DNA from 4 places in the Streptomyces sp. NPDC104814 genome. Region 1 is predicted to be linked to each of the others. Evidence: riboswitches for the same ligand, from Rfam matches in the RefSeq annotation. Region 1 holds a riboswitch; each other region holds the start of a gene.
What was found. Region 1 has a riboswitch for cyclic di-AMP ahead of ACZ64A_RS00485 (M23 family metallopeptidase). Riboswitches for the same ligand answer to the same signal wherever they lie in the genome.

Region 1 (4,647 bases):
GCGACCGCACGGCCGTCGCGGCCGGCTTCGGCCTGCTCCGGCTGGCCGGGGCGCCCTCGCTGGGCTGGCTGGACGTGAAGACCTCCGGTGACGTCGAGGTCCCGGTCATCGAGACCGCCATCGACGAGGAGCTCGCCCGGTTCGCCGCCGAGGGCCCCACCGCCGAGGAGATGGAACGCGCCCAGGCGCAGTTGGAGCGCGAGTGGCTGGACCGGCTCGGCACCGTCGCGGGCCGCGCCGACGAACTGTGCCGCTACGCGGTCCTGTTCGGCGACCCGCAGCTCGCCCTCACCGCCGTCCAGCGCGTGCTCGAGGTGACGCCCGAGGAGGTGCAGGAGGTCGCCAAGGCCCGCCTGCGCCCCGACAACCGCGCAGTGCTCGTGTACGAGCCGAAGACCCCGCAGGCCGCACCGGACGCCGACGTGCCCGAGGACCCGGAGCAGGAAGCGACCCTAGAGGCCGGCAACGACAACGAGGAGACGGCCAAGTGACCGAGCTCGCCACGATGGACTTCCACCCCCGGCCCCAGGCGGGCGAGGCCAAGCCGTGGGCGTTCCCGGCCCCCGAGCGCGGCACGCTCGACAACGGCCTGACGGTGCTGCGCTGCCACCGGCCCGGCCAGCAGGTCGTCGCCGTCGAGGTGCTCCTGGACGCTCCCCTGGACGCCGAGCCGGCCGGCCTGGACGGCGTCGCCACGATCATGGCGCGCGCCTTCTCCGAGGGCACCGACAAGCACTCCGCCGAGGAGTTCGCCGCCGAACTGGAGCGGGCCGGCGCCACCCTCGACGCGCACGCCGACCACCCGGGGGTCCGCCTCAGCCTGGAGGTGCCCGCCTCCCGGCTGGCCAAGGGCCTCGGCCTGCTCGCCGACGCCCTCAGGGCGCCCGCCTTCGCCGACAGCGAGATCGAACGGCTGGTGCGCAACCGCCTCGACGAGATCCCGCACGAGCTGGCCAGCCCCGCCCGGCGCGCCGCCAAGGAGCTGTCCAAGGAGCTCTTCCCGGCCTCCTCGCGCATGTCGCGCCCCCGGCAGGGCACCGAGGAGACGATCGCGGCCCTCGACGCGGCGGCCGTACGCGCCTTCTACGAGCGGCACGTGCGCCCCGCCACCGCGACCGCGGTGGTCGTCGGCGACCTGACCGGCCTCGACCTCGACGACCTGCTCGGCGACACCCTGGGCGCCTGGACGGGCTCACGCACCGAGCCGCGCCCCGTGCCCGCGGTGACGGCCGACGACACCGGCCGCGTCGTCATCGTCGACCGGCCGGGCGCCGTCCAGACGCAGCTGCTCATCGGCCGGATCGGCCCCGACCGGCACGACCGCGTCTGGCCCGCCCAGGTGCTCGGCACGTACTGCCTGGGCGGCACCCTCACCTCCCGCCTGGACCGGGTCCTGCGCGAGGAGAAGGGCTACACCTACGGCGTGCGCGCCTTCAGCCAGGTGCTGCGTTCCGCCCCCGACGGCACGGGCGCGGCGATGCTCGCCATCAGCGGCTCGGTGGACACGCCCAACACCGGCCCGGCGCTGGACGACCTCTTCACGGTGCTGCGCACCCTGGCGGAGGGCGGCCTGACCGACGCCGAGCGCGACGTCGCCGTGCAGAACCTCGTCGGGGTGGCCCCGCTGAAGTACGAGACCGCGGCAGCCGTCGCGGGCACGCTCGCCGACCAGGTCGAGCAGCATCTGCCCGACGACTACCAGGCGACGCTGTACCGGCAGTTGGCCGCGACCGGCACGGTGGAGGCCACGGCGGCGGTCGTGAACGCCTTCCCGGTGGACCGTCTGGTGACCGTGCTGGTCGGTGACGCGGCGCAGATCAAGGAGCCCGTCGAGGCCCTCGGCATCGGTGACGTCACCGTGGTGAGCGCGGAGTAGCCGCACATGCGCGTGGGGCCCTGGTGTCTGACGGAGCACCAGGGCCCCCGCCCTGTCCGCAGGTCTGTTTGTGATCGAAGGCGCTGCATCCCACATATGCCCGAATTGGGGCGGAGGTTGCCTGTCTGGCCTGTGGGATGGCTTACAAAACCCCTGATTCGTTTGAGGACTGAAGGTCGATCACCGTAGCTTCGTCCGGGCTGTTCGTCAGGCAGTGCGCCGCACCCGCGGCACCGGACAGTCATCGCCGAGTCCCCGTACGGCGCGAGCCAGGGGAGCCGGGGACCCACACGTCCCTGGGGTGAATCGGGCGCCCGAGAGGGGGCCCGTAGGAGACCTTCCTGCTCCGAACCCGTCAGCTAACCCGGTAGGCGAGAGGGAAGGAAAGGACAAGCCGCCACATGGCGTTCGTCAGCGCCACCGGGAAGCACCGTCGTCCCAGCCGGATGAAGCGCACCACCGCGCAGGCCGCGGGTATCGCCGCGCTCACCACCACCGGCGTCATCGGCGCCCTCGCGGCGCCCGCCCTCGCCGCCGACAGCTCCGCCGAGCAGACCGGTCTGCTCCCCGTCATCAGCGTCGACGACGCCGTCGCCGCGCAGATCGACGCCCAGGCCGAGGCCCAGAAGCAGGCCGCCGAGCAGGCGGCCATCGAGCAGGCCGCTCGCGAGGCCGCCGCCGCGCGGGCCCACGAGGCCAAGGAGCGGGCCGCCCGCGAGGCCGAGCGCAAGCGCCTCACCACCTTCGTGGCCCCGATCGCGCACTCCTACGTCTCCACCGGCTACGAGGCCAGCAGCTCCCTGTGGTCCTCCGGCCACCACACCGGCATCGACTTCCACGCCGCCACCGGCACCACGGTCCACGCCGTGGGCTACGGCACCGTCGTCGAGACCGGCTGGGGCGGCGCCTACGGCAACCAGATCGTCATCCGCATGCACGACGGCACGTACACCCAGTACGGGCACCTGTCGTCCATCGGCGTCGTGGTGGGCCAGCAGGTCGTCGCCGGCCAGCAGATCGGCCTGTCCGGCGACACCGGCAACACCACCGGCCCGCACCTGCACTTCGAGGCGCGCACCAGCCCCGAGTACGGCTCCGACATGGACCCGGTCGCCTACCTGCGCGCGCACGGAGTGAACGTCTGACACGCGAGAACGGCACCAGCCCCGCAAAGCCCCGGCGTACCGCGCCGGGGCTTTCGCCGTTTCCCCGCGCCTCGCCCCGGAGAAATCCGGCGAGGTGACCAAAAAATATCCATGGAATCCGCTCCGCCATCGGAAATGGCGTCCCCTTGGAATAGAGTCACGAAAACGCGTCCATCGTCGGCGTTTCACGGGGCCCGAAGCGGAGGTCGGACATGCGCATTCCGGCGCACTCGGTGTGCACGGCGATCCGGGACGACATCGTCGCCGGTGTCCATGAGCGCGGCAGCCGGCTCACCGAGGAAGTGCTGGCCCGCCGCTACGGCGTCTCCCGGGTGCCCGTGCGAGAGGCGCTGCGCACCCTGGAGGCCGAGGGGTTCGTCGTGACGCGACGGCACGCGGGCGCGTGCGTGGCCGAACCCACCGAGCAGGAAGCGGCCGACCTGCTGGAGATGCGGATGCTGCTGGAGCCGCTCGGCGCTGCCCGCGCCGCCCAGCGACGCACCGAGGCGCATCTGAAGGTGCTGCGCGGCCTGGTGCGGCTCGGCCAGGAACGGGCCAAGCAGGGCACCGGCGACGAGCTGCGCTCCCTGGGCGGCTGGTTCCACGAGACGCTCGTGCAGGCGTGCGGGAGCCCGGCGCTGACCGCCACGCTCACCCAGCTGCGCCACAAGATCGCCTGGATGTACGCCGTGGAGCCGTCGGCCGACCCCGTCCGGACCTGGGCCGAGCACGGCGCCCTCGCGGACGCGGTGGCGCGCGGCGACGGGGAGCGGGCCCGGGCCGTCGCGGCCCTGCACGCCGAACGCTCCGCCGGCGCGTATCGGCTGCGCCGCTTCGGTGGGGAGCGAGCCGAGCCGGTGAGGAGTTCGCAACATCCCGTAAACACATCGGGCCCACGGCATTAACGCGAGCGCCGTATACAAAGAGAGGGACACGTGAGCCCGCTGAAAGGGCTGCCCTTTTCGCATTTCTCGTTCGCGCCGCACATTTCCTCCGGGGTTCGCGGAGGGTGGAAAAAGGAAGCCGCGCCGGCCTCGAAAGGCCGACGCGGCTTCTTTGTGCGTGAATCAGACCCTCAGGCGTGACTCAAGCGGCCGTGCGGGACTCAGACGGTCTCGGGGAGCTCCTCGAGGCCCTCGGAGACCAGCTTCGCCAGACGGTCCAGGGCGGCGTCCGCGCCCTCGGCGTCGGAGGCGAGGACGATCTCCTCGCCACCCTGGGCGCCCAGGCCGAGGACGGCCAGCATGGAGGCCGCGTTGACGGGGGTGCCGCCGGCCTTGGCGATCGTCACGGGGACGCCTGTGGCCGTGGCGGCTCGGACGAAGATGGAGGCGGGGCGGGCATGGAGGCCCTCGGCCCAGCCGACGTTGACGCGGCGCTCAGCCATGTGTTGCTGCCCTTCAGTTTCTCAGGGTTGTCTAGACCAGTTTCCCATATGGTGAAGCATGCCCGGAGGGGTCCTGCGACCCCACCGGACGCGATCACCGGGCCTCGGCCTCGACCCGGCATCCGTCCTCCACAGAGTGCCCCGCGCCGTTGTCGTACGCGAGCCGTACTCTGGGCCCCATGCAGAGCGCGTCGGACAGGCAGGAGTACCCCGCCCACTGGGAGGCCGACGTGGTGCTG
Region 2 (4,647 bases), on a different contig from region 1:
TGCGACGCGGCCGGCATCCGGCGGCTGGTGAACGACGAGGACATCATTCCCGTGGAAACGTTCATCGCCTACGGCGAGTGGTTCCAGCAGAAGCTGGTGCCCGAGCTGGAGCGGGTGCGGGTGGTGTCCGTGGACCGGCGCACCGGGGGCGGCTTCGAGCTGAAGCTGGACTCCGGGGAGCAGTTCACCGCGCGGGCCGTCGTCGTGGCCACCGGGCTGTCCGGCCTGTCCCACCTGCCCCGCGAGCTGGCCGCGGCCGCGCCGGACGGGCCCGCCGCCACGGCGCCCGTCTCGCACAGTTCCCAGCACCACGACCTGACCCGCTTCGCCGGCCGGGAACTGATCGTCGTCGGCGCCGGACAGTCCGCGCTGGAGACGGCGGCGCTCGCCGCCGAGGCCGGGGCCCGGGTGCGGGTGGTGGCCCGCGGCCGGGGCCGGGTCGCGTTCGGCGCGGCCCCCTGGGACCAGCCCCGGCTGCGCCCCGAGTCGCCGTTCGGCCGGGCCTGGTCGCTGTGGGCGCTGAGCTATTACCCGCATCCCTACCGCTATCTGCCCGCCGAGATACGCCACTACCTGGTCCGCCGGGTCCTCGGCCCGCTCGGCGCCTGGTGGCTGCGCGAGCGCTTCTCGGGGAAGGTGCAGGTCAGCGAGGTGCAGCGGATCGTGCGGGCGGAGCCGACGGGCGAGGGCGCCACCCTCACCGTGCGCAGCCACACCGGCCGCACCGAGCGGCTGGCCGCCGACCACGTCATCGCGGCCACCGGCTACCGGGTGAACATCGCGGCGATGGACTTCCTCGGCCACGGGCTGCGCACCACCCTCGCCACCAGCCGCGGCACCCCCAGGCTCGGCGCCGGGTACGTCTCGTCGGTCCCCGGCCTGTACTTCACGGGTCTGCCGGCGGCCGGGTCGTACGGCCCGGTGATGCGGTTCGTGTGCGGCACGGAGTTCGCCTCGCCGCGCCTGGCCCGCCACCTGGTGGCGGCACACGGCTGAGGGGCGAACCACGGGCGTGGCGGTCCGGCGGGCGCGGCGGGCCGGTCCGGCGGGCGCGGTGGTCCGGTCGATCCTTCCGCGCGTGCCGCCGGGCCGGGAAACCGGCGATGAGCCCGGGTGGGCCGGCCGCCTCGGCGGCCTCCGCATCCCTGCCGGAACCCGGGCCGGAGGAGGCCGGATCGGGCGGTGAACGGGTGCCCCGCGGGGTCCGTATTCTCTGATCATGGCCGCACCCCTCGCATATGCCCTCATTGCCACTGACCTGGACGGAACGCTGCTGCGCGGCGACGACACGCTCTCCGACCGGTCCCGGGCCGCGCTCGCGCGGGTGGCGAAGGCCGGCGCGCGCCACCTTGTGGTGACGGGCCGCCCGGCGCCCCGGGTACGGCCGCTGCTGGAGGACCTCGGCTGCACGGGGCTCGCGGTGTGCGGCCAGGGCGCGCAGGTGTACGACGCGGGGGCCGGCCGTCTGCTGTGGTCGGTGACCCTCGACCGGGAGCTGGCCGAGACCGCGCTCGGCAAGATCGAGGCCGAGGTGGGGGAGGTGTACGCCGCCGTCGACCAGGACGGCGTGGACGGGCTGACGCTGATCGAGCCCGGCTACCGGATGCCGCACCCGACGCTGCCGGCGGTGCGGGTCGGGCGGCGCGACGATCTGTGGGGCGAGCCGATCAGCAAGGTGCTGCTGCGCCATCCCGAGCTGTCCGACGACGAGCTGGCGGCGACGGCGCGCGCGGTGGTCGGTTCCCTGGCGACGGTGACCATGTCGGGGCCGGGGACGGTGGAGCTGCAGCCGTGCGGTGTCACCAAGGCGACGGGGCTCGCGCTGGCGGCCGGCCATCTCGGGCTGGGCGCCGAGCGGGCGCTCGCGTTCGGGGACATGCCGAACGACATCCCGATGTTCGCCTGGGCCGCCCGCGGGGTGGCCATGGCCAACGCCCATCCGGAGCTGAAGGCCGTGGCCGACGAGGTCACCATGTCGAACGAGGACGACGGCATCGCCGTCGTCCTCGAGCGGTTGTTCCCGTGAAGTGCGGCCTAGTAGGCGCTGAACACGTTGTCGATCGAGCCGTAGCGGGCTGCCGCGTAGTTGCAGGCCGCGGTGATGTTGGCGATCGGGTCGTACGGGTCCATGGAGGTGCCGGACACGTGGTAGGCGAGGAACGTCGGGTCGATCACCTGGAGCAGGCCCTTGGACGGGGTGCCGGCGGCCGCGTTGGAGTCCCACAGGTTGATGGCGGCGGGGTTGCCGGAGGACTCGCGGATGATGTTGCGGTAGATCCCGTCGTAGGTGCCCGGGATGCCGTGCTGGGACATGATGGCCAGCGACTGGCGGATCCAGCCGTCGAGGTTGTTCGGGTAGGCCGAGTTGGCGGCCGTGATCACGGTGGCGCTGGCCGGGGTGGCGGCGGAGGCGCTGGTCGCGCCGAAGAGCGGCAGCGCGAGGGCGGCGGCACCGGTGCCGGCGACGGCGAGGGTGCGGACGAGGCGGGACGTGCGGGTGCGGCGGTGCTGACCGGCAGCAGACATGACGAAGTTCCTCTCCGGCGCCTGCGAGGTGAGCTGTCGGGTTCGGGCTGGAGATGCCCGGCCGGCCGCGGATGCGGCACGGCTTCACCCCGAGCCGGTCCGGGGCGTCGTCGGGGTGACGACGTCCGGCTCGGCGACTTACCTGGGTCCCCCGCTCCTGCCGTACACGGATGAGTTGGTCCGATGGTGGATGCCGGACGGCGGCAGGATTAGGCGTCCATCCGACAGGCCGGGAAGTTATGCGAGAGCTGATGCCGGGAACAAGTACCGGTTTCACCTAATGCCCTGGTTGACCTTGGTCCGGGGCGTTTGGGCTGCTTGATCCTTTGTGATCGTCTAGGCCCAACTTGCTTGTGAGGGCTGGTTAAACGCGGGGCGGACGGACAGGAGACCGACGAGAGGCTCGCGTGACCCAATTCACTGGTGTCACAGGGGAAACACATTTGGTACCAAGGTGACCAAGGTGGATCGGCTGATTAATTACGGCAAAACGGGCAGTCGGGTCGTGTTGTGGCACGGTGGGGCGGGGTCTGTCGCCGAGGGTGGGGGTGGTCTTCGCGGTGGTCTTCGCGACACGAGCATGGTTGATATCGGTACTTTTCGGTTGATCAGATTTGATCGATAAACATATCGGGCGCGATCCGATACCGCCTGGCCTGTAACCGTGGGCGCTATCGGTGATCGAAACGTGACCGGATACGCTGACTTGAGTGATGTCAGCGACCTATCGACAAACCGTGTAATCGCCAACCGGCACCAGCAGACAGGAGACCCCTCGTGACCGTCGTCGGGCCGTTCGGGCTTAGCGTGCGGGACCAGGCTCTCGAGGCCGATGTCCAGGCCGGATTGGCGGCTGTCGAGGAAGGGCTGCTCGAGGCCACCAAGAGCGAGGTTCCCTTCATCACGGAGGCCGCGCAGCACCTGGTGCGGGCGGGCGGGAAGCGGTTCCGGCCGCTGCTCGTGATGCTGGCGGCGCAGTTCGGGGACCCGTATGCGCCGGGTGTCGTGCCGTCGGCGGTCGTGGTCGAGCTGACCCACCTGGCGACGCTCTACCACGACGACGTCATGGACGAGGCCGCCGTACGGCGCGGGGTGCCCAGCGCGAACACGCGGTGGGGTAACTCGGTCGCCGTACTGACCGGCGACTTCCTCTTCGCGCGGGCCTCGCAGATCCTCGCCGACCTCGGGCCCGAGGCGGTGCGGGTGCAGGCGCTGGCGTTCGAGCGGCTGGTCACCGGGCAGATCCTGGAGACCGCGGGCCCGCAGGACGGGCGCGACCCGGTCGACCACTACCTCGAGGTGCTCGGCGGCAAGACGGGGTCACTGGTGGCGGTGTCGTGCCGGTTCGGCGCGATGATGTCCGGCGCCGACGAGACGGTCGTGGACGTGCTGACGCAGTACGGGGAGCGGCTGGGCGTGGCCTTCCAGCTGGCGGACGACGTACTCGACATCGCCTCCGACTCGCACGAGTCCGGCAAGACGCCGGGGACGGATCTTCGCGAGGGCATCCCGACACTCCCGGTGCTGCGGCTGCGGGAGCGGGCCGAGCGGCTCGGGCTGCCGGAGGACCGCGCCCTGTGCGAGCTGCTGGACTCCGATCTGAGCGACGACGCGCGACACGCGGAGGCGCTGACCGCGCTGCGGGCGCACCCCGCGCTGGAGCAGGCGCGGCGCGACACCGTCCGCTACGCCGAGGAGGCGCGGGCCGCGCTGGCGCCGCTGCGGGAGTGCGGCGCCAAGGCGGCGCTGATTGAGCTGTGCGACGCGGTGGTGCACCGGGCGGGCTGAGGGCCGCCGTCCGCCCCGTTCGTTCTCCGGCTGCCGGCCCGCCGTCCGCCGCGTTCGCTCTCCGGCTGACGGCCCGCTGTCCGCCGCGTGCCTTTTCCGGCTGACGGCCCGCTGTCCGCGGCGTGCCTTTTCCGGCTGACGGCCCGCTGTCCGCCGCGTTCGTTCTCCGGCGACGGCCCGCTGTCCGCCGCGTGCCTTTTCCGGCTGACGGCCCGCCGTCCGCCGCGTTCGCTCTCCGGCTGACGGCCCGCCGTCCGCCGCGTGCCTTTTCCGGCTGAAGGCATCCGTCCGCCGCGTACCTTCTCCGGCTGACGCCCGCCATCCGCCCCGTAC
Region 3 (4,647 bases), on a different contig from region 1:
GCGAGCTGCTGAACGAGGTGTGGCGGCTGCGCCGGCTGGCCCGCCCGGCGCTGGAGTACGCGGCCCGGGCGACCGCGCCGCCGGTGCCGGTGATGCTGCCGTGGCCCGCGCACCCGTGGCCGGCCCCCGGGGCGGCCCGGCCCCACCTGCCGTACGCCGCACCCACGGGGCACACCGCACCGACAGGGCACACCCCACCGGCGACGGGCTACGCGGGGCACTCCGGGTACGGCGTCCATCCGGCGTACCCGGCGTACAACCCCTACCGCTCCTAGCGGCCGCGCGGCGGGGCGCCGGTCAGGCCGACGCCTGCGTCAGCCGTGCCACCTCCGCCTCCGTCAGGGTCAGGTCGGCCACGCCGAGCAGCGCCGGGAGCTGGTCCGTGGTGCGCGCCGAGGCGATGGGGGCGGCGACCGTCGGCTGTGCGGCGAGCCAGGCGAGGGCGACCGTCGCGACGGGGGCGTCATGGGCCTGGGCGATCTCGTCCAGGGCGGTGAGGACCGCGCGGCCGCGCTCGGACCGCAGGTGCTGCGCGGCACCGCCCGCCCGCGGGCTGTCCACCGTCGCACCGGGACGGTACTTGCCGGTGAGGAAGCCGGAGGCCAGCGCGTAGTAGGGGACGGCGGCGAGACCGGCGCCGGCGGCGACGTCCTGGAGGCCGCCCTCGTAGGTGGCGCGCGAGACGAGGTTGTAGTGCGGCTGGAGCGCCACGTACCGGGCGAGGCCCTCGCGGTCGGAGAACTCCAGGGAGGCCCGCAGGCGCTCGGCGGAGATGTTGGAGGCGGCGATGTGCCGGACCTTGCCGGCCTTCACCAGCTCGTCCAGGGCGCCGATGATCTCCTCGACCGGCACCTCGGGCTTGTCGTAGTGGGTGTAGTAGACGTCGATGCGGTCGGTGCCCAGACGGCGCAGGGAGGCGTCGGCGGCGGCCTTGATGTTCTCGGCGTGCAGCCCCTGGTACTCGGGGTGCTGGCTGACCTTGGTGGCGATGACGACGTCGTCGCGGTTGCCGCGGGCCTTCATCCACCGGCCGATGATCGTCTCGGACTCCCCGCCCTGGTTGCCCGTGACCCAGGCGGAGTAGGAGTCGGCGGTGTCGACGAAGTTGCCGCCGGCGGCGGTGTAGGCGTCGAGGACGGCGAAGGAGGTCGTCTCGTCGGCGGTCCAGCCGAAGACGTTGCCGCCGAGGGCGAGCGGGAAGACCTCGAGGTCGGAGGTACCGAGCTTGCGAAGAGCAGTCATGCTCTGTGTCAACGACAGCGGTGGAGCGACCCATTCCGCACGGCAGCCGACAGCATGGGGACACCGGCCGGCAGTCCTGACGTCGGGGGGGTGCCGTCAGGACCGCCGGGGATCGGGGAGTCGTACCGGTGTCAGGGGTTCAGACCCGGTGTCAGGGGTCAGGATGGGGGTCGGGGGTGAGGCCCGGTGTCAGGGTTCAGACCCGGTGTCAGGGGTTGAGGCCCTTGTCCTGCAGCCACGCCATCGGGTCGATGCCGGAGGCCTGCCCGCCGGGGTGCACCTCCAGGTGCAGGTGCGGGCCGGTGACGTTGCCGGTGGCGCCCACGCGGCCGATGACGTCACCGGTGGCGACCTTCTGCCCGACGCTGACGCTGATCGAGGACTGGTGGCAGAACCACAGCTCGGTGCCGTCGTCGAGGGTCAGGATCGTGCGGTAGCCGTAGGAGCCGGCCCAGCCCGCCTCGGTGATCGTGCCGCTGTGGACGGCCTTGATCAGCGTGCCGGTGGGAGCGGCGAAGTCGAGGCCGGTGTGGTAGCCGGAGGACCACATGGAACCGGCCTGCCCGAAGCGGGAGGTGAGCGTGTACGAGGAGGTCGGCAGCGCGTACTGCTTGGCGAGCGCGGCCAGGCGCTCGGCCTCGGCCTTCTCCTTCGCCTCGGCCTCCGCCTTCTCCTTAGCGGCGGCGGCCTTGGCCGCGGCCTCCTTCTCGGCCTTGGCGGCGGCCTCGGCGGCCTGCTTGGCGACGGCGGCCTGGGCGGCGGCCTGCGCCTTGACGTCGACCTGGACCTGCTGCGACTCGGCCTGGGCCATGATCCGGTTGCGCAGCGCCTCACCGGCGTCGGAGGTGCCCTGCGCGGTGTCGGCGGAGCTGACGATGTCGCTGAGCGGGGTGGCGGAGCCCTGGGGCTTGTCGTCCTCGTGGTCGGAGATCAGCGAGCCGACCGAGGGCAGGTCGGGCATGGAGATGGAGACCGGCGGCTTGCCGGTCTGCGCGCTGGCCATGCCGCCCGCGCCGACGGCGGCGATGACACCGACGCCGAGGACGGTGGAGCTGCGGGCGAGTCCGCCGCGCTGCTTGGCGACGCGGTGCCGGCCGCGGACGGGACGGACGGACTCCTCAGTGGGGTTCCACTCCTCCCAAGGACCCTCGTCGGTGCGGTGACCGCCGTAGACCAAGGTCTCGGGGCCCTGCTGACTCGGCACGAACGGGGCTGTCGGGGCAGGCCGGTTGGACGCCACGCGGGCGTACTCCTTTCCTTCCGTCTCGCCTACCGGGTTAGCTGACGGGTTCGGAGCAGGAAGGTCTCCTACGCGCGTATACCGGCCGTCGACCGACGGCGGCTGACGCGAGATTCACCCCAAGGTGGTGGTTCCCCGGTTCCCTACGGGATTCGGCGCGTGAGCACGGAGCCGTCTCTTGTGACGGCTGGGACGACCGCGCTGCGTTATCGAACGTTAATAGACCCGGCGGCCGGATTCCAAGCCGTTCGTCTTGATCATTAACATTCTTGGCCTGGACTTTCAGGTCACGAGCGGGGCAAAAGGGGTGACTTGACCGCCCCTCAGACGTCACGTCCAAAACCTTGTTTTGGTGATGGTAAGTCAATTGTTATGCAGAGGGCGGTCGTCCGCTCACCCATCGTGACCCTCATGGCCGGCGGACGGCGAGCAGCGCCATGTCGTCCGCCATGCCGCCCCCGGAGTGCCGGCGCACATCCTTCGCGACCGCGGCGAGCAAGGCGCCGGGCGCGGTGACGACCCGTCCGGCGAGCCGTGCCTCGACCTCGTAGAAACGGCCGTGCCGGTCGCGGCTCTCGGAGAGGCCGTCGGTGTACAGCAGCAGGGTGGCGCCGCCGGGGAAGAGCACCTCCTCGGCCCGGTCCGGCCACGGGCCCAGCTCGCCCAGGCCGAGCGGCAGCGCGGGGTCCGCGGGCGCGAGCGCGCGCAGGGTGCCGTCGGCGTACAGCAGCACCGGCGGCGGATGACCGCGGTTGAGGACGCGGACGACACCGTCGGCGTGCGGGAGTTCGGCGAGGACGGCGGTGGTGAACCCCTCGAACGCGTCCAGCCCGTCGCGCCGGGCGCCCTCGCGGACCAGCGCCCGCTCCAGCCGCTGGGCTACCGCCTCCAACGTGGCCTCCTGCTCGGCGGCCTCCCGGAACGCCCCGATGACCACGGCCACGGCGGCCACCGCGCCCATGCCCTTGCCGCGCACGTCCCCGACGATCAGCCGGACGCCGTACGGGCTGTCCTGCACGGCGTACAGATCGCCGCCGATGAAGGCGTCGGCACGGGCGGCCTCGTAGCAGGCGGCGATCTGGAACCCACCGATCCGTTCGGCGGGTTCGGGCAGTACGGCGCGCTGGGCGGCCTCGGCGACCTCGCGCGCGGAGGCAAGCTGCTCGCTGCTGCGGCGCGCGAGGGCGTTGATCAGGACGGCCAGGACGGCGACCGTGGCGACCGTCACCAGCTCGGTGACGGCGTCCGTGTGCCAGACGATGCCGAGCGTCAGATGCAGCCCGAGCACGACGGCGACGGCGGCGAGCCCGGTGAGCACGGTGCCCCGGCGGCTGTAGAGCGGGGCGGCGACCAGGGGTGCGGCGGTGAAGAAGGGCACCGCGGTGAAGTCGGAGGGGGTGCAGTAGTCGTAGACCGCGCCGGCCGCGATGAGCAGCACCGGCAGGATTCGTACGAAGGCCCGCGCGAGGAAGATCCTGCGGCCCTCCTCGGGCCACGCCTCCCCACCGTCCCCGGGCCCGGGGTCCGGCACGGGGTCACCGGGCAGCCGAACGGCGGCCCGCGAGCCGGGGCCGAGGGCGGAGGCTGGGGCCGGTCCGTCGGCACCCGGGTCCGGGGCGCACCCGCGGGCCGTGGAGCCGATCCCCGCGCCGGGAACCCATCCTTCGGCCAGGGCGCCCGTCCCGGCCTCGGGCACGCGCCTGCCGGTCCGGGGGTACGGCCCGTCGTCCGTCGCGTCACCAGGCCGCACCGCTCGTCTCCCACCGTCCCTGTCCGCCGTCGTCCCGCCCGTCCAGCGTTGCCGGTGCGGGCGCGGGCGGCGAGCGGTGAGAGCCGTCCGGATGACGCCGGGGGGCGGCGGCGGGGGCCGGGAGTGGCGCGGCCGAACGGCGGCGGCGGGCACGCGGCGGCGGCGCGGCCGAACGGCGGCGGCGGGCACGCGGCGGCGGCGCGGCCGAACGGCGGCGGCGGGCACGCGGCGGCGGCGTGGCCGACGTTCCAGAAACACGAAGGAGCCGAGCGGCAGCCGAGTCGACCGGCGCAAAAACCGAGGGCCGGAAACCTTTCGGCTTCCGGCCCTCGGCCTTCAGTAGCGGGGACAGGATTTGAACCTGCGACCTCTGGGTTATGAGCCCAGCGAGCTACCGAGCTGCTCCACCCCGCGT
Region 4 (4,647 bases), 740 kb from region 1:
CTGATGATCGGCATCGAGTTCGGCCGGCCCGCCTCGCTGAAGCTGCGCAGCCGCTGGACGATGCTCCAGGCCGCCCGCAAGGGTCTGTTCGCGCAGATGGTCGTCGTACCGCTGCTCCAGCGGCACCGGATCCTCACCCAGGTCTCCGGCGACCACCTGGAGGTGATCAAGCTGATCCCGCCGCTGATCATCGACGAGGCGGACGTCGACCGCTTCATCGACGCCTTCACGGCCGTGATGGACGACGCGCACAGCGGCAACGGGCTGATGTGGGACTTCGGCAAGACCCTGATCAAACAGGCGGTGACGAACCGGTAGCGGCGACCGACGGCCCGGGCGGGCTCGCGGACAGGGCGGCGGCCGGCGCGGGTCCGGCGGGGCGGTCCGTGGGCGGCTCGGGCGTGGGCCAGGCGCTCCGCGAGCGGTCAGCGGGTGGCGGACCGGTCGGCGGCGGCCGCTTTGCCTCTGAGGCAAGAGATTTGCCGCAGAGGCAAATCCGCGGCTCAATGGGAGGCATGAGCTCCTCCGAGTCCCCTGCGGAACCGGCCGGCGACCTGCCCGCGGTGGCCCCGCAGCTGCGGTCCCTGCGCCGCCGCGCCGGCCTCACCCTGGAGGCCGCCGCCCGCGAGGCCGGTCTGTCCCCGGCCCATCTGTCCCGTCTGGAGACCGGACAGCGCCAGCCATCCCTGCCGATGCTGCTCGCGCTGGCCCGTATCTACAGTACGACCGTCTCGGAGCTGCTCGGCGAGAACGTCGCCGAGCGGGACGCCGTGGTGCGCGGCGCGGACATGGAGCCGACGGCGGCCGGCGGCTGGACGTACCGGCAGGCCGGCGCGCCCGGCCGCGGTATGCAGGCCCTGCGGGTGCAGGTGCCGTACGGCGCGCAGGGGGACATCGTGCGCGTGCACCCCGGCGAGGAGTGGCTGTACGTCCTCGCCGGACGGCTCAGGCTGCGCCTCGGGGACACCACCCACCGGCTCGGCCCGGGGGACAGCGCGCACTTCGACTCGCTGACCCCGCACCGGATCGCCGCCGAGGACCCCGGCGGTCTGGAGCTCCTGTTCGTCCACACCCTGCTGCAGAGCCCCACGGCCACGCTGTGCCTGGGGCCCGCCCACCCTGGAGAGGCACGATGAGCAACTTCGAGGAGAAGTTCCCCCGGACCCTGTGGATCCGGCTCATCATCTACATCGCCGTCGGACACGTCCTGGCCGGGTTCATCTGGCTGCTGTTCGAGCTGGGCGCCAACCGATAGGTCCCCCCGCCGCCGGCGCCGCCGGCGCCGCCGCGCCGTCCCGCCGTCAGTCGAGCAGGCGTGCCCGCAGCCGCTCCCGGCCCGCGGGGGTGAGCCCGAGCCCCTGCTCCAGGTAGGCGTCGACGCCGCCCCAGGTCTCCTCGATGGTCTCCATGGCCGCCGTCAGGTACTCGGCGCGCGCGTCGAAGAGCGGGCTGAGCAGTTCCATCACCTCGGGGGTGTAGGCCGACTCCGCCGAGCCGCTGCGGCGCACCTTGTACCGGCGGTGCTTCTCGTTGGACTTCAGGTAGTCCTCGACGATGGCGTCCTTCTCCACGCCCAGGGCGAGCAGGGTGACCGCTATCGACAGCCCCGCGCGGTCCTTGCCCGCGGCGCAGTGCATCAGGGCCGGGACGCTGTCCTCGGCGAGCGCGTGCAGCACCCGGGAGTGCTCGCCGGTGCGCTCCTTGATGATCGTGCGGTAGGAGGCGATCATCCGGTTCGCGCCCTTGCCGTCGGCGAGGATGCCGCGCAGCTGGTCGAGATCGCCGTCGCGCACCATCTTCCAGAACTCGGCGCCGTCCGCCGGGTCCGACAGCGGCAGGTTGACGTTGCGCACGCCCGGCAGCTCGACGTCCGGGCCCTCCAGCTTCTGGTCGGCCGCGTTGCGGAAGTCGAAGATCGTGTGCAGCCCCAGGGAGGAGAGGTACACCGTGTCCTCGGGCGTCGCGTGGGCGAGGTGGCCGCTGCGGAACAGCACGCCGTGCCGCACCCGCCGCCCGTCGACCGTGGGCAGGCCGCCCACGTCTCGGAAGTTGCGCACTCCGGTCAGCTCGGGTTCGGTCGACGGCACCTGCTGCGTCACGAAGGGCTCCTCCCGCTCGTGCCCGCCGACACGGCTCGAATGGCCGACGGGCTGCCCTTCGACGATACGACATGGATTCCCGGGGCAACCGGTTGTCCCCGCCTCCCCGGAGACGGCACTCGAATGGGATGGATATCCGCCCACGTCACATCTGGGCCTTCTGCCCGAATTGGCGCCTTCGTTCCAACTCGCAATGAATTGAGGATCCCTGGAAGGTGGCCGCGTGAGGAGGGTCATAACCGTGACCGTCCGTCGTACGTCATGTCCACGTAATGATTGAGTATTTCCTGGTGAATTGACGAACCGACAGCAGATCCAATTCACACAGCGTGACGGCGTATTCCGGCATTGGATCACGAGAAGCGCCCGTTCACGCAACCTTTCGCTTGTCCCCGTGCGTCCTGCTCGCTTACGTTCCCCACGAAATCCGGACGGACGCCGAATCCTGCCGCCGTCCGGTGCACCGCACCCACCCACCCGACGCACGGCAGGAGCGGGGGACCCACAGGTACGACCGCCTGTTCCGGTTCCCGGAACGGCTATGGGGTGAAGCCGCGCCCAGCGCGGCCGGGCATCTCCAGCCCGAACCCGACAGCTCACCTCGCAGGCGCCGGAGAGGAAAAGCGCCATGCCCGCAAAGGGTAAGCACCGTCGTCCGAAGTCCCAGCGTTTCGCCCGTACGCTCGCCGTCGCCGGTACCGGTGGCGCCGCGCTCGCGCTGCCGCTCATGGGCGCCGCCGGTGCGCACGCGGCCACGCCGCAGACCGCCGCCCAGTCGGTGTCCGGCAAGGCCGTCCAGAGCCTGCCGTCCGAGGCGAAGAAGGCGCCGCAGTCCGGCGTGCGCGTCTACACCGTCAAGTCCGGCGACTACCTGTCGAGGATCGCGAACGAGCAGCACGTCGCCGGCGGCTGGAAGAAGCTTTACGACGACAACCGTGAGGCCGTCGGCAGCGACCCGTCGCTCATCCACCCCGGTCTGAAGCTGACCCTCGGCAAGAAGGCCGTCGCGTCGCACCACGCCGCCCCGTCGCACAAGAGCGAGGCGCCCGCGCACAAGTCCGCCGCGAAGGCCGCCGAGCCCGCGAAGGCCGAGGCCGCCAAGCCCGCCCAGCCCGCGAGCACCGCCTCCGGCTTCACCCTCCCGGTCACCGGCGCCACCATCGGCACCGCGTACCACACGCCCGGCAGCATGTGGGCCAGCGGGTACCACACGGGCGTCGACTTCGTCGTCCCGACCGGTACCACCGTCAAGGCCGTCGGCGCGGGCACCGTCGTCTCCGCCGGCTGGGGCGGCGCCTACGGCAACCAGGTCGTCGTCAAGCTGAACGACGGCTACTACGCCCAGTACGCGCACCTCTCGCAGATCTCCGTCTCGGCCGGCCAGAGCGTGACCGCGGGTCAGCAGCTCGGCCTGTCCGGCGCGACCGGCAACGTGACCGGCCCGCACCTGCACTTCGAGATCCGCACCACGCCGAACTACGGCTCCGACGTCGACCCGGTCGCCTACCTGCGCGCCCACGGCGTCACCGTCGGCTGACCCCGCGCCGCCCCGGCGGCCACCCGCCTGACACGCCACCGAGGCCGGACCCCGATCCACGGGTGTCCGGCCTTCGGTGTGCCCGGACCGGCCGGGCACATGGCCGGGGCGGTTATTCCCGACACGGCCGGACACGTGGAGTGGCTTATCTCACCGTCCGTCAACCCCTGCCTACGGTCGCGTAGGTCACATTCAAGGGTGAATCATGGACGGCTGTGGCAGACGATTCGAAGAGTGACAGCAGAGCAGTGATCGGGTCGTACGTGGCGCTGGGGGACAGCTTCACCGAAGGCGTCGGAGACCCGGGCCCCGACGGGCAGTTCGTGGGCTGGGCCGACCGTTTCGCCGTACTCCTCGCCGACCGGCGGCCCGAGGGAGACTTCACCTACACGAACCTCGCGGTGCGCGGCAAACTCCTCGACCAGATCGTGGCCGACCAGGTCCCGAGGGCCGTCGAACTCGCCCCCGACCTCGTGTCGTTCTGTGCCGGCGGCAATGACATCATCCGGCCCGGCACCGACCCCGACGAGGTCGCCGAGCGGTTCGAGAGGGCGGTCGCGCAGCTCGCCGCCGTGGCCGGCACGGTCATGGTGACGACCGGCTTCGACACCCGGGGCGTCCCGCTCCTCAAGCACCTGCGCGGCAAGATCGCCACCTACAACGGGCACGTTCGGGCCATCGCCGACCGCTACGGATGCCCGGTGCTCGACCTGTGGTCGCTGAAGTCGGTGCAGGACCGGCGGGCCTGGGACGGCGACCGGCTGCACCTGTCGCCCGAGGGGCACACGCGGGTGGCGCTGCGGGCCGGCCAGGCGCTCGGCCTGAGGATCCCGGCCGACCCCGAGCAGCCCTGGCCGCCGCTGCCGCCGCGCGGCACGCTCGAGGTCCGGCGCGACGACGTCCACTGGGCGCGCGAGTACCTGGTGCCGTGGATCGGGCGGCGGCTGCGCGGCGAGTCCTCCGGCGACCATGTGACCGCCAAGGGCACGCTGTCCCCGGACGACATCAAGA

Region 2: it holds a riboswitch for cyclic di-AMP, as region 1 does, so the genes downstream of both, ACZ64A_RS19110 (transglycosylase SLT domain-containing protein) here and ACZ64A_RS00485 (M23 family metallopeptidase) in region 1, are expected to answer to the same signal.
Region 3: it holds a riboswitch for cyclic di-AMP, as region 1 does, so the genes downstream of both, ACZ64A_RS32310 (M23 family metallopeptidase) here and ACZ64A_RS00485 (M23 family metallopeptidase) in region 1, are expected to answer to the same signal.
Region 4: it holds a riboswitch for cyclic di-AMP, as region 1 does, so the genes downstream of both, ACZ64A_RS03615 (M23 family metallopeptidase) here and ACZ64A_RS00485 (M23 family metallopeptidase) in region 1, are expected to answer to the same signal.

The regions. Positions count from the first base shown of each region.
Region 1 covers NZ_JBVJOL010000001.1:121,125-125,771, forward strand. The annotation lists gene ACZ64A_RS00475 (M16 family metallopeptidase) at 1-491, shown strand, start outside; gene ACZ64A_RS00480 (M16 family metallopeptidase) at 488-1,876, shown strand; cyclic di-AMP (ydaO/yuaA leader) riboswitch at 2,112-2,265, shown strand; gene ACZ64A_RS00485 (M23 family metallopeptidase) at 2,278-3,021, shown strand; gene ACZ64A_RS00490 (GntR family transcriptional regulator) at 3,234-3,926, shown strand; gene ACZ64A_RS00495 (HPr family phosphocarrier protein) at 4,127-4,408, opposite strand; gene ACZ64A_RS00500 (bifunctional acetate--CoA ligase family protein/GNAT family N-acetyltransferase) at 4,588-4,647, shown strand, end outside.
Region 2 covers NZ_JBVJOL010000005.1:167,045-171,691, forward strand. The annotation lists gene ACZ64A_RS19100 (FAD-dependent oxidoreductase) at 1-996, shown strand, start outside; gene ACZ64A_RS19105 (HAD family hydrolase) at 1,220-2,026, shown strand; gene ACZ64A_RS19110 (transglycosylase SLT domain-containing protein) at 2,035-2,526, opposite strand; cyclic di-AMP (ydaO/yuaA leader) riboswitch at 2,530-2,714, opposite strand; gene ACZ64A_RS19115 (polyprenyl synthetase family protein) at 3,304-4,314, shown strand.
Region 3 covers NZ_JBVJOL010000012.1:235,664-240,310, reverse strand. The annotation lists gene ACZ64A_RS32320 (PrsW family intramembrane metalloprotease) at 1-275, shown strand, start outside; gene ACZ64A_RS32315 (aldo/keto reductase) at 298-1,242, opposite strand; gene ACZ64A_RS32310 (M23 family metallopeptidase) at 1,451-2,482, opposite strand; cyclic di-AMP (ydaO/yuaA leader) riboswitch at 2,494-2,650, opposite strand; gene ACZ64A_RS32305 (PP2C family protein-serine/threonine phosphatase) at 2,892-4,013, opposite strand; tRNA gene ACZ64A_RS32300 (tRNA-Met) at 4,573-4,646, opposite strand.
Region 4 covers NZ_JBVJOL010000001.1:865,451-870,097, forward strand. The annotation lists gene ACZ64A_RS03595 (aspartate aminotransferase family protein) at 1-318, shown strand, start outside; gene ACZ64A_RS03600 (helix-turn-helix domain-containing protein) at 516-1,136, shown strand; gene ACZ64A_RS03605 (DUF6126 family protein) at 1,133-1,255, shown strand; gene ACZ64A_RS03610 (tyrosine-protein phosphatase) at 1,302-2,099, opposite strand; cyclic di-AMP (ydaO/yuaA leader) riboswitch at 2,567-2,722, shown strand; gene ACZ64A_RS03615 (M23 family metallopeptidase) at 2,728-3,636, shown strand; gene ACZ64A_RS03620 (SGNH/GDSL hydrolase family protein) at 3,885-4,647, shown strand, end outside.